4 regions of the Kitasatospora sp. NPDC059327 genome follow, and region 4 is predicted to be linked to each of the others. Evidence: riboswitches for the same ligand, from Rfam matches in the RefSeq annotation. Region 4 holds a riboswitch; each other region holds the start of a gene.
What was found. A riboswitch is a leader RNA that binds a small molecule or an ion and turns the genes downstream of it on or off. The one in region 4 is predicted to bind cobalamin.

Region 1 (2,192 bases), on a different contig from region 4:
GACCCGCCGGGTGAAGTCCCGCGCGGTGTCGCCGTCCCGCGTGAAGATCGCCACGCCGTTGCCGAACTCGTGCTCGCTCGGCAGCCGCAGTGCCTCCTCGTAGTCCGCCGCACGGACCACGCACAGCACCGGGCCGAAGATCTCCTCGCGGTAGATCCGCATCCCGGGGGTGACCCGGTCGAACAGCGTGGCCCCCAGGAAGTAGCCGTCCTCGTACCCCGGCACGGTCAGCTCACGACCGTCGACGACCAGTTCGGCGCCCTCCTCGACGCCCAGGTCCAGGAATCCGCGCACCCGCTCCAGGGCGTCCCGGCCGACCAGCGGACCGAAGTCGGCCGCGGGGTCGTGCGAGGCGCCGACCCTGAGCGCGGCGATCCGCTCGATGAGCTTGGCGACCAGCGCGTCCGCGGTCTCCTCCCCCACCGGCACCGCGACGGAGACGGCCATGCACCGCTCGCCCGCGGAGCCGTACCCGGCGCCGATCAGCGCGTCGGCGGCCTGGTCGAGGTCGGCGTCCGGCATCACGATCAGGTGGTTCTTGGCGCCCCCGAAGCACTGCGCGCGCTTGCCCCGCGCGGCCGCCGTGGCGTAGACGTACTCGGCGACCGGTGTCGACCCGACGAACCCCAGCGCCTGCACCCGCGGATCGTCGAGCAGCGTGTCCACCGCCTCCTTGCCGCCGTTGACGACGTTCAGCACCCCCGGCGGCAGGCCCGCCTCGACGAACAGCTCGGCGAGCCGCAGCGGCACCGACGGGTCGCGCTCGGAGGGCTTGAGCACGAAGGCGTTTCCGCAGGCGATCGCGGGCGCCGCCTTCCACAGCGGAATCATCGCGGGGAAGTTGAACGGGGTGATGCCCGCGACCACCCCGAGCGGCTGGCGCAGCGAGTACACGTCGATGCCGGTACCGGCGCTGTCGGTGAACTCGCCCTTGAGCAGGTGCGGGACACCGGCGGCGAACTCCACCACCTCCAGCCCGCGCTGGAGGTCGCCGTGGGCGTCGGCGACGGTCTTGCCGTGTTCGGCGGAGAGCAGCCGGGCCAGCGACTCGCGCTCGGCCTCGACCAGTTGGAGGAAGCGCAGCAGCACCCGGGCCCGCCGCTGCGGGTTCCAGGCGGCCCACTCGACCTGGGCCTGTTCGGCGTCGGCGATCGCCGCCTCGGTCTCGGCCCGGCTCGCCAGTGGAACACGTGCCTGGACCGTACCGGTGTTGGGGTCGTACACGTCGCCGAACACCCCGGAGGTGCCGGCGACGTGCTTGCCGCCGATGTAGTGGTTGAGCTCACGGATCATCACAAGCCTGCTCTCGTCAGGATGTCAGGTGGATCCGAGGGAACTGGGGCACGGCGGCACCGCCGTGGGCCCGGTGCGGGCACACGGGTACCGCCGGGCGCGGCACACCGTCAGGGGGACGGGCACACCGCGGCCGTCGCAGGATCACCAGGGTCGGGAGGCGCGCAGACCGGTGCCATGCGTGTTTGCTCCATCCTCGTGGACAACACGGAACACCCGCAGTCGGTATCCTGACTCCCGGATCACCGCGCGCCGCCCGGCCTTCCCGGCTGGCTGCCAGTGGCTGGTACTGCGACGACGCACTCCCCGGTCACAGTGGCGGGACCGTGCCGGATTCACACCGGCTTCCCTGCACTGCGGGCCTTGTCCACGACCATATAGTTGGACGTCCTACTAAGTCCAGGGGTCGAGCCGCACCGTATCGCCACCCTCGCCCGGCCGCCGCCGCCATGACCGTCCACCGCGCGCGCCCGCCACCCGCGACAGCCGCGAACTGCGGCGAAGCCCCTGCAGTGATGATCAACTAGCCTGCGGACATTCATCTTTGACACAACATCACGTCTTTGTTTGGTAACGGCGAAAGCGTATGGTGCCGGATCGTTCCGGGCAGGTACATGCTGTGGGCATGCACGCGCGACGCCTTCGCCGTACCCGGCCGACGCGTCCGCGCGGGCCCACGGGGAAGTCGTTGTCGCGCGAAGGTCGGCGATGGTCAGATGAGCACATTCGACATGTGGAACTGTTTCGTCTGCGGCACGGCCTGCTCGGCGGCCACCGCCCGCTGCCCCACCTGCGGGGCCGGACCGGGCGGCTACACCCCGGGCCCGGCCGGGCCCCCCGGGCCGCCCCTGCCGGCCGGGCCGCTCGTGCCGGGGCCCGTGAAGCCCATGCCGTCGATG
Region 2 (2,192 bases), on a different contig from region 4:
GGCCGTAGTAGCCGGGTTCGGCGCTCTGCCAGTAGGCGGTGAGGTCGGCGAGGAGGTTGCGGGCCGGGCCCACTCGGGCGGGGTCGATGCCCGCCGCGTAGGCGTTGAGGATGCCGCGCTCGTAGTCCGTGACGACCGGCGAGCCGCCGGGCCAGCCGGGCGCGGCGAGCTGGTTGCGGTACACGAGGCGGGCGTTCTTGCTCGCGTCACCACCGGGGGTGACGTCCGCCGCTGCCGTGCCGGCGGCCGCAAGCGCGCTGAAGGCCCACTCGTTGGAGAGCCCGCCACCGGTGACGTAGCCGCCGTCGGCGGCCTGCAGGGACTTCAGGTAGGTGACACCGGTGCTCTTGGAGGTGGCTATCTGCGCGGGACTGGCCGTCGCGTGGGCGGGGACGGGGGTGAGCAGCAGCGCTCCGGCCGACAGCGCCACGGTGACGGCGGAGGCGGCACGGGACGGGGTGGTCCGCGAGGTGGTGGGGAGGGTCACGGGACAGGCTCCTTGGGGTGGCGGGCGCCGACCCTGCCCCGTGCGGTCCGGCGTCCGTTCGGGCGCGCGCGACCGCTGGAGCGGTCGCCGCCCGAATCGCGTGGGCCGGCATTCGCCGTGGTGCACGGCCGGGCGGGCATCCGGGCTCGGGGTGGCTCGAACGCCACCCCACACCGCTGCGCGTCAGCCCCGGATTCGCACCGGGTTCCCCCGTCAGGCCACCGCGGACGCTACCGTACGGCGCTCCCGATCACGAGGTGATGTGGTCGACATGACGACCCGTTGACTGTCCCTCGACCGACGTGGTCTGATGAACCGTTTTTCACCCTCGGCATTCAGGGGAAGCCGGTTCGATTCCGGCGCTGACCCGCAACCGTGGACCCACCTCCGGGTGGGTGAGCCGGAATGCCTGGACCGGGGGTCTGTTCCAAGCACATGCGTCGTCGCGGACTACGACGTGGTCGGGACGGTCCCTGCCCGGGTACCGTCGGCTGCGCCGTGGTCTCCTGCGTCGACCGACGAGGGAGTCGTCGTGAGGGTCAGCAGCAGTCGCACACGTCACAGAAGCCGGGACCTCGCCTCCCTGGTGGTCGCCGGCACGGTGGCGGCCGCCGCCTGCGGAACGGTCCTGCTCGGCCGGCCCGGCATCGCCGCCGCCGACCCGATCGAGCGGTGCACCGCGACGACCGGCGCGATCGTCGCCGTCGACTTCGGCCACTGGGGCGGCGGCATCGTCCGCGGTTGCGACGCCAACCCCACGACGGGGATGAACCTGCTGCACGCCGCGGGGTTCACCACCACCGGCACCGAGCACGACGGGCCGGCTTTCATCTGCCGGTTGGGCACCGGGAGCTTCGACGCCGGCACCCAGTACCCGACGCCGGCCGAGGAGTCGTGCGTCAACACCCCGCAGGCCACCGCGTACTGGTCGTACTGGATCGCCGCACCCGGCCAACAGGCCTGGTCCTACAGCCAGTTCGGCGCGGGGACGCAGAAGCCCAAGCCGGGCGAGGTCGAGGCCTGGGTGTACGGCGGCACCGACATCGGCGGCACCAGCGGCGCGCCGACCTTCACCCCGGACTCCGTCCGGGCCAAGAACGACGGCCCCTCGCCCTCGCCCACGGCGACCCCGAGCCCGACGTCGACCTCCACCGGGTCGCCGGCCGCCCCCGGCGACCCGGCGGCCGCGGCGGCCTGGCTGGCCGGGCGCCTCGTCGCCGGCGACCACATGGAGAACTGGGCCACCGAGGGGCCGGACTACCCGCGGACCGCGCTCACCGCCGTCGCGCTCGCCGCGGCGGGTACGCAGGATCCGGCGCTGCGCAAGGTGCTCGGCTTCCTCTCCACGCACACCGACGCGTTCCTCCTCCCCGAGGGTCCGACCGGCGCGCCCGACGCACGGGCCGCCGCGCTGCTGGCCCTCGTCGCCGAGAGCACCGGCCGCGACCCGCGCTCCTTCGGCGGCCGGGACCTGGTCGCCGCGCTCACCGACCACGTCTGCGCGGCGGCGGGGGAGAACGGCAAGTGCACCGCCGCCGGGGACTTCCTCGGGGCGGCCTCCCCCTGGGTCCAGACGCTCGGCGTCATCGCGCTCCAGCGTGCCGGCGTCACGCCGCCCGCCCCGGCACTCGCCCGCTTCACGGCCCTCCAGTGCGCCGACGGCGGGCTGGCCGGATCGATGATCGTCGCCGGTGACCACTGCGAG
Region 3 (2,192 bases), on a different contig from region 4:
GAGCAGGCGGCGGCCCGGGCCTGCGGGGCCTGGACGGCGGAGATGCCGAGCAGGCCGGCCGTGAGGGCCACGGCCCCGGCGATCGACCCGAGCGTGCGGCGGACGGGACGGACCGGGCGGGCCGGGGTGAGGGTGTCGGTCATCGGAACTCTCCTCGCGGGATCAGGGGTTCGCGGGATCAGGGGTTCGCGGGTTCTGGGGTTCTCGGGATCAGGGGTCCGCCGCGCCGGCGTCCGCCGCGCCGGCGCTCGCGGCCTCAGCCGGCGGCCGGTGCCGGGCAGGCGAGGGTGGGGGCGCCGGGACGCGCACCCGCGGCGGACAGGGTGGCCAGCGGGGTGCCGGCGAGGCCGAGGACGGCCTGCGCGGTGGCCCGGGCGCCGTTGCCCGGGTTGAACCCGGACGCGTCGTAGGCGACCGCGCCGCGCACCGCCGGGTCCGTGGCGCAGCCCTGCTGGAACTTCACCAAGCGGCTCCAGCCCTTGAGGCCGGCGCCGAAGCGCCCTGCGGAGAGCAGCGCCTGGGTGGCCAGGCCGGTGGTGTTGGCGTTGGAGGCGGTCGCCCCGGAGGCCGCGAAGCCGCCGTCGGCGTTCTGACGGGAGGCCAGCCAGGCGAGGCCGGAGGCCGCCTTGGCGGCGCGGCCGGTGGCGGCGAGGGCCTGGACGGCGAGCGCGGTGGCGTCCGGGTCACCGGTGCAGGTGGCCGCGCCGAAGGAGACGGGGAAGCCGCCGTCCGCGCACTGGCTGTTCGCGAGGAAGTCCACGGCCGCCGCCGGGGCGTCACCGGGCGTGCGGTGCAACGCGATCAGGGCCAGCGACTGGCCGAAGGCGTTGCTGTAGTCGCCCCACTGCGAGCGGTCCGAGAAGCGGCCCTCGGCGGTCTGGAGCGAGCGCAGCCGGGCCGGCAGGTCGACGCCGCCGAACCCGGCCGGGTTCCCGCCGCGCACCTCGACGGCGAGCAGCAGCTTGGCCGTCGCGCCCGCGTAGGCCTCGGTGGTGCCGTCGCCGAGGTAGCCGCCGATGATCTCGGGCTTCGCCAGCCAGGCGGTGGCCCTGGCTGCCGCCTGGTCGGAGCTGTGCGAGGCCGCGAAGGCCAGTACGGCGTCGACGGTCAGGCCCTGGTCGGGGTAGGCGGTGCCGTTGAAGACGGACTCGAAGTGGTCCCCGTCGACGAGTTGGCGGGCCAGCCAGCCGGCCGCCGCGGCGTCCGGCCGGAGCGTCGCGGACGACGTCGCGGATGTCGTCGCGGCGGGCGCGGCCGCGGGCGCGGCGTGGGCGGCCGCCGAGGCCGGGAGTGCGGTGGCGAGGGCGAGGGCGGGTATCGCGAGCAGACCGAGGGTGCGGCGGAGCGGGGGCATGGGTGCCTTTCCGGGCCTGGACGCAGGGGCCCGGAAGGCGCGCGGCGGGTGCCGGGGCAGCCTTCGGAGCTCCGGCCCGCAGACCACGACGGGAGGAGTGGACGCCACATCTCCGCCGACGGGTACTCGGGCTCGCCGCCGACGTGACGTCGGCGACCTACCGTTGCGGGTCAGCGCCGGATTCGGACCGGACTTCCCCCGTTGACGGAGTCACCATGTGACGGCTCATCATCGCGAAGCGGAAAAGACCGGGTCAAGGGATCGTGCGTCACATCATCATGACCACCCGGTGGTTCGCCGACGCCGTGCCCCCGGCCTGCCGGACTCCCCTCCCCCGCCCGGCAGGTCGTCGCCCCGGGGACCGGTACCGGCACCCGCGACCACGATCACCCCACCGGACCGCGAGGCCGGTCGGAGCCATCGACCGGGCCCCCGCCGGCCTCCCGGCTCACGGACTCGCACGAACTGTCCCGACACACGAACTGTCCGACACACGGTCGGCCCTGGCATCCTGTCCGGGTGTCGAAGAAGCGTCAGCGTGCCACGACCCTCGCCGAGGTGGTGGCCGCCATGGAACCTCCGTCGGCGGACGAGCGCGCCGGCTCGTACACCCTGCGTCCCGTGGCGGCCCGTGGTTTCGCCGACGGCGAGGGCTGCCACTGGCGGCTCGCCCGTGGGCCGCTGCACCCCCGCCGGGCCAAGCGGCTGGCCGTCTGCGCCGACGTGATGTCGATGGGCGAGTACTACGACGACCGGGCCGAGCGGTGGCTCCCCCGCTTTCTGGCGGACGCCGAGCGCCCCGCCGCGTGGCTGGCGGCGCGGGCCCGCCTCGACGCCA
Region 4 (2,192 bases):
GTCGAAGCGGTGCCGGGTGGCCTCCCGCCAGTCCAGGAGGGTGAACCCGGGCAGGTCGCGCAGGAACGCGTCCAGTCCGGCGGTGAAGGCCGAGCCGGGGTTGACGGTGAGGTAGAAGCGGATGCCGTCGCGGTCGCGGAGCAGGGTGAGCACGTCGAGGACGCGGGTGGCGGAGGTGAGGGTGCGGACGACCGCGAGGACGCGTGCCTCGACCGGCCGGGTGTTCCAGCGGTCGTCGTCGGGCCAGGCCCGGCCCCGGGGCCTGCGGCGGATCAGCACGCGATGATCGTACTCATCCGGGTGCGTGCCGGGGCGGTGGCCGGACGGTGGGTCAGCCGGCCGCGGCGGTGGGCCGGTGGGGCCCGGCCGGGGCGGTGGGCCGGTGGTGCTCGGGCGCGTCGGCCGGTTCGTGGTGCTCGGCGGCGGCGCACGCGTCCAGCAGGGGGCGCATAGTCTCGTCCAGCAGCCGGTAGCGCACCACCCGCCCGTCCTTGTCGCCGGTGACCACGCCCGCCGTGCGCAGCAGCCGCAGTGCCTGCGAGACGGCCGGGTCGCGCATACCGGTGGCGACCGCCAGGTCGGTGACGGCGAGCGGGCCGGCCCGGTGCAGGGCGAGCAGCAGGGCGAGCCGACCGGGGTCGGCGAGCAGCGAGAACCGCTCGGCCCAGGACCGGACGTGCCCGGTGTCGCCGATCGCGGCGATGGCCTCGCAGACCCGGTGTCCGTCGATGGTGCGGTGGCCCGCGCGGTCGGCCGGTACGAGATGCATGCGGACATTCTCGCAGCCCCGGGGCTGTGATTCCGGACACCTGCGCAGGTGCGCAGCCTTGCAAGGGTGTGGCGGGGGACCCTACGGTGTTGCCCGCCGTGGTGCTCGGGAAGACCGGTGACGGACTCTCAGGAGTCCGGAGTCCGGAGCGGCCCTCGCCACTGTGATCGGGGGAGTCGTCCGTGCCCACGACGCCACTGGGTGCCTCGCGCGCCCGGGAAGGCGGGCACGGGAGCCCCGTAAGCCAGGAGACCGGCCACGGCATCTCACGAACGACTTTCCACGAGGTGCTGGAGCGTGATCCCACGATGACCCTGCCCGAAACCGCCGCCCCCGCGGCGCCGTCCGCCTTGCCCACCTTCCGCTGGAAGCGCGAGGACACCATCCGTACGGCCGGGTTGATGGGGGTGATCCTGGCCATGCACGTGGTGGCGTTCGGGACGCTCTTCTTCCTGGTGGCACCCGAGGGCTACGCGGTCGGTACGCAGGTCTTCGGGGTGGGCCTGGGGATCACCGCCTACACCCTCGGCATGCGGCACGCCTTCGACGCCGACCACATCGCGGTGATCGACAACACCACCCGCAAGCTGATGGCGGACGGCAAGCGGCCCGTCTCGGTGGGCTTCTGGTTCGCCCTCGGGCACTCCTCGATGGTGGTCCTGATGGCCGCCCTGGTGGCGGGCGGCGCCCAGCTGGCCAACACGCTGATGGACGACGAGTCCCCCACCCACCAGTGGCTGGGCGTGGTCGGCACCTCGGCCTCCGGTGCCTTCCTGTACCTGATCGGCGCGCTCAACCTGGCCGCCCTGTTCGGCATCCTGCGGGTGTTCCGGTCGATGCGCGCGGGCCGCTTCGACGAGGCGGAGCTGGAGGAGCACCTCAACTCGCGCGGCCTGCTGGCCCGGGTGCTGAACCGGGCGACCCGCTCGATCACCCGGCCCGGCCAGATGTTCCCGGTGGGGATGGTGCTCGGCCTCGGCTTCGACACCGCGACCGAGGTGACGCTGATGGTGATGGCCGGCTCCGGCGCGGCCTCCGGGCTGCCCTGGTACGCGATCGTCTGCCTGCCGCTGCTGTTCGCGGCGGGGATGAGCCTGTTCGACACGCTGGACGGGACGTTCATGAACTTCGCGTACCAGTGGGCGTTCTCCAACCCGGTGCGCAAGGTGTACTACAACCTGACCATCACCGGGCTGTCGATCGCGGTGGCCTTCATCATCGGCACCATCGAGCTGGTCGGGGTGCTGCACGAGAAGCTGGACCTCACCGACCCGGTGAGCGGCTGGATCGCGGACCTCTCGCTGGACAACGTCGGCTATGTCATCGTCGGGCTGTTCGTGGTGGTCTGGGCGGCGGCGATCGCCTACTGGCGGCTGGCCGGCGTCGAGCGGCGCTGGAGCCCGCGGTCCACGCGGCCCCCGGG

Region 1: it holds a riboswitch for cobalamin, as region 4 does, so the genes downstream of both, ACFXHB_RS04735 (CoA-acylating methylmalonate-semialdehyde dehydrogenase) here and ACFXHB_RS43820 (HoxN/HupN/NixA family nickel/cobalt transporter) in region 4, are expected to answer to the same signal.
Region 2: it holds a riboswitch for cobalamin, as region 4 does, so the genes downstream of both, ACFXHB_RS07345 (prenyltransferase/squalene oxidase repeat-containing protein) here and ACFXHB_RS43820 (HoxN/HupN/NixA family nickel/cobalt transporter) in region 4, are expected to answer to the same signal.
Region 3: it holds a riboswitch for cobalamin, as region 4 does, so the genes downstream of both, ACFXHB_RS07325 (prenyltransferase/squalene oxidase repeat-containing protein) here and ACFXHB_RS43820 (HoxN/HupN/NixA family nickel/cobalt transporter) in region 4, are expected to answer to the same signal.

What each region holds. Positions count from the first base shown of each region.
Region 1 covers NZ_JBHYYB010000005.1:6,091-8,282, reverse strand. The annotation lists gene ACFXHB_RS04735 (CoA-acylating methylmalonate-semialdehyde dehydrogenase) at 1-1,293, opposite strand, end outside; cobalamin riboswitch at 1,496-1,686, opposite strand; gene ACFXHB_RS04730 (hypothetical protein) at 2,010-2,192, shown strand, end outside.
Region 2 covers NZ_JBHYYB010000007.1:151,998-154,189, forward strand. The annotation lists gene ACFXHB_RS07340 (hypothetical protein) at 1-487, opposite strand, end outside; cobalamin riboswitch at 622-698, opposite strand; cobalamin riboswitch at 776-919, shown strand; gene ACFXHB_RS07345 (prenyltransferase/squalene oxidase repeat-containing protein) at 1,020-2,192, shown strand, end outside.
Region 3 covers NZ_JBHYYB010000007.1:147,974-150,165, reverse strand. The annotation lists gene ACFXHB_RS07330 (flagellar hook-length control protein FliK) at 1-143, opposite strand, end outside; gene ACFXHB_RS07325 (prenyltransferase/squalene oxidase repeat-containing protein) at 257-1,354, opposite strand; cobalamin riboswitch at 1,454-1,602, opposite strand; gene ACFXHB_RS07320 (hypothetical protein) at 1,874-2,192, shown strand, end outside.
Region 4 covers NZ_JBHYYB010000191.1:5,657-7,848, forward strand. The annotation lists gene ACFXHB_RS43810 (hypothetical protein) at 1-279, opposite strand, end outside; partial or broken gene ACFXHB_RS43815 (ArsR/SmtB family transcription factor) at 428-769, opposite strand; cobalamin riboswitch at 852-1,045, shown strand; gene ACFXHB_RS43820 (HoxN/HupN/NixA family nickel/cobalt transporter) at 1,078-2,192, shown strand, end outside.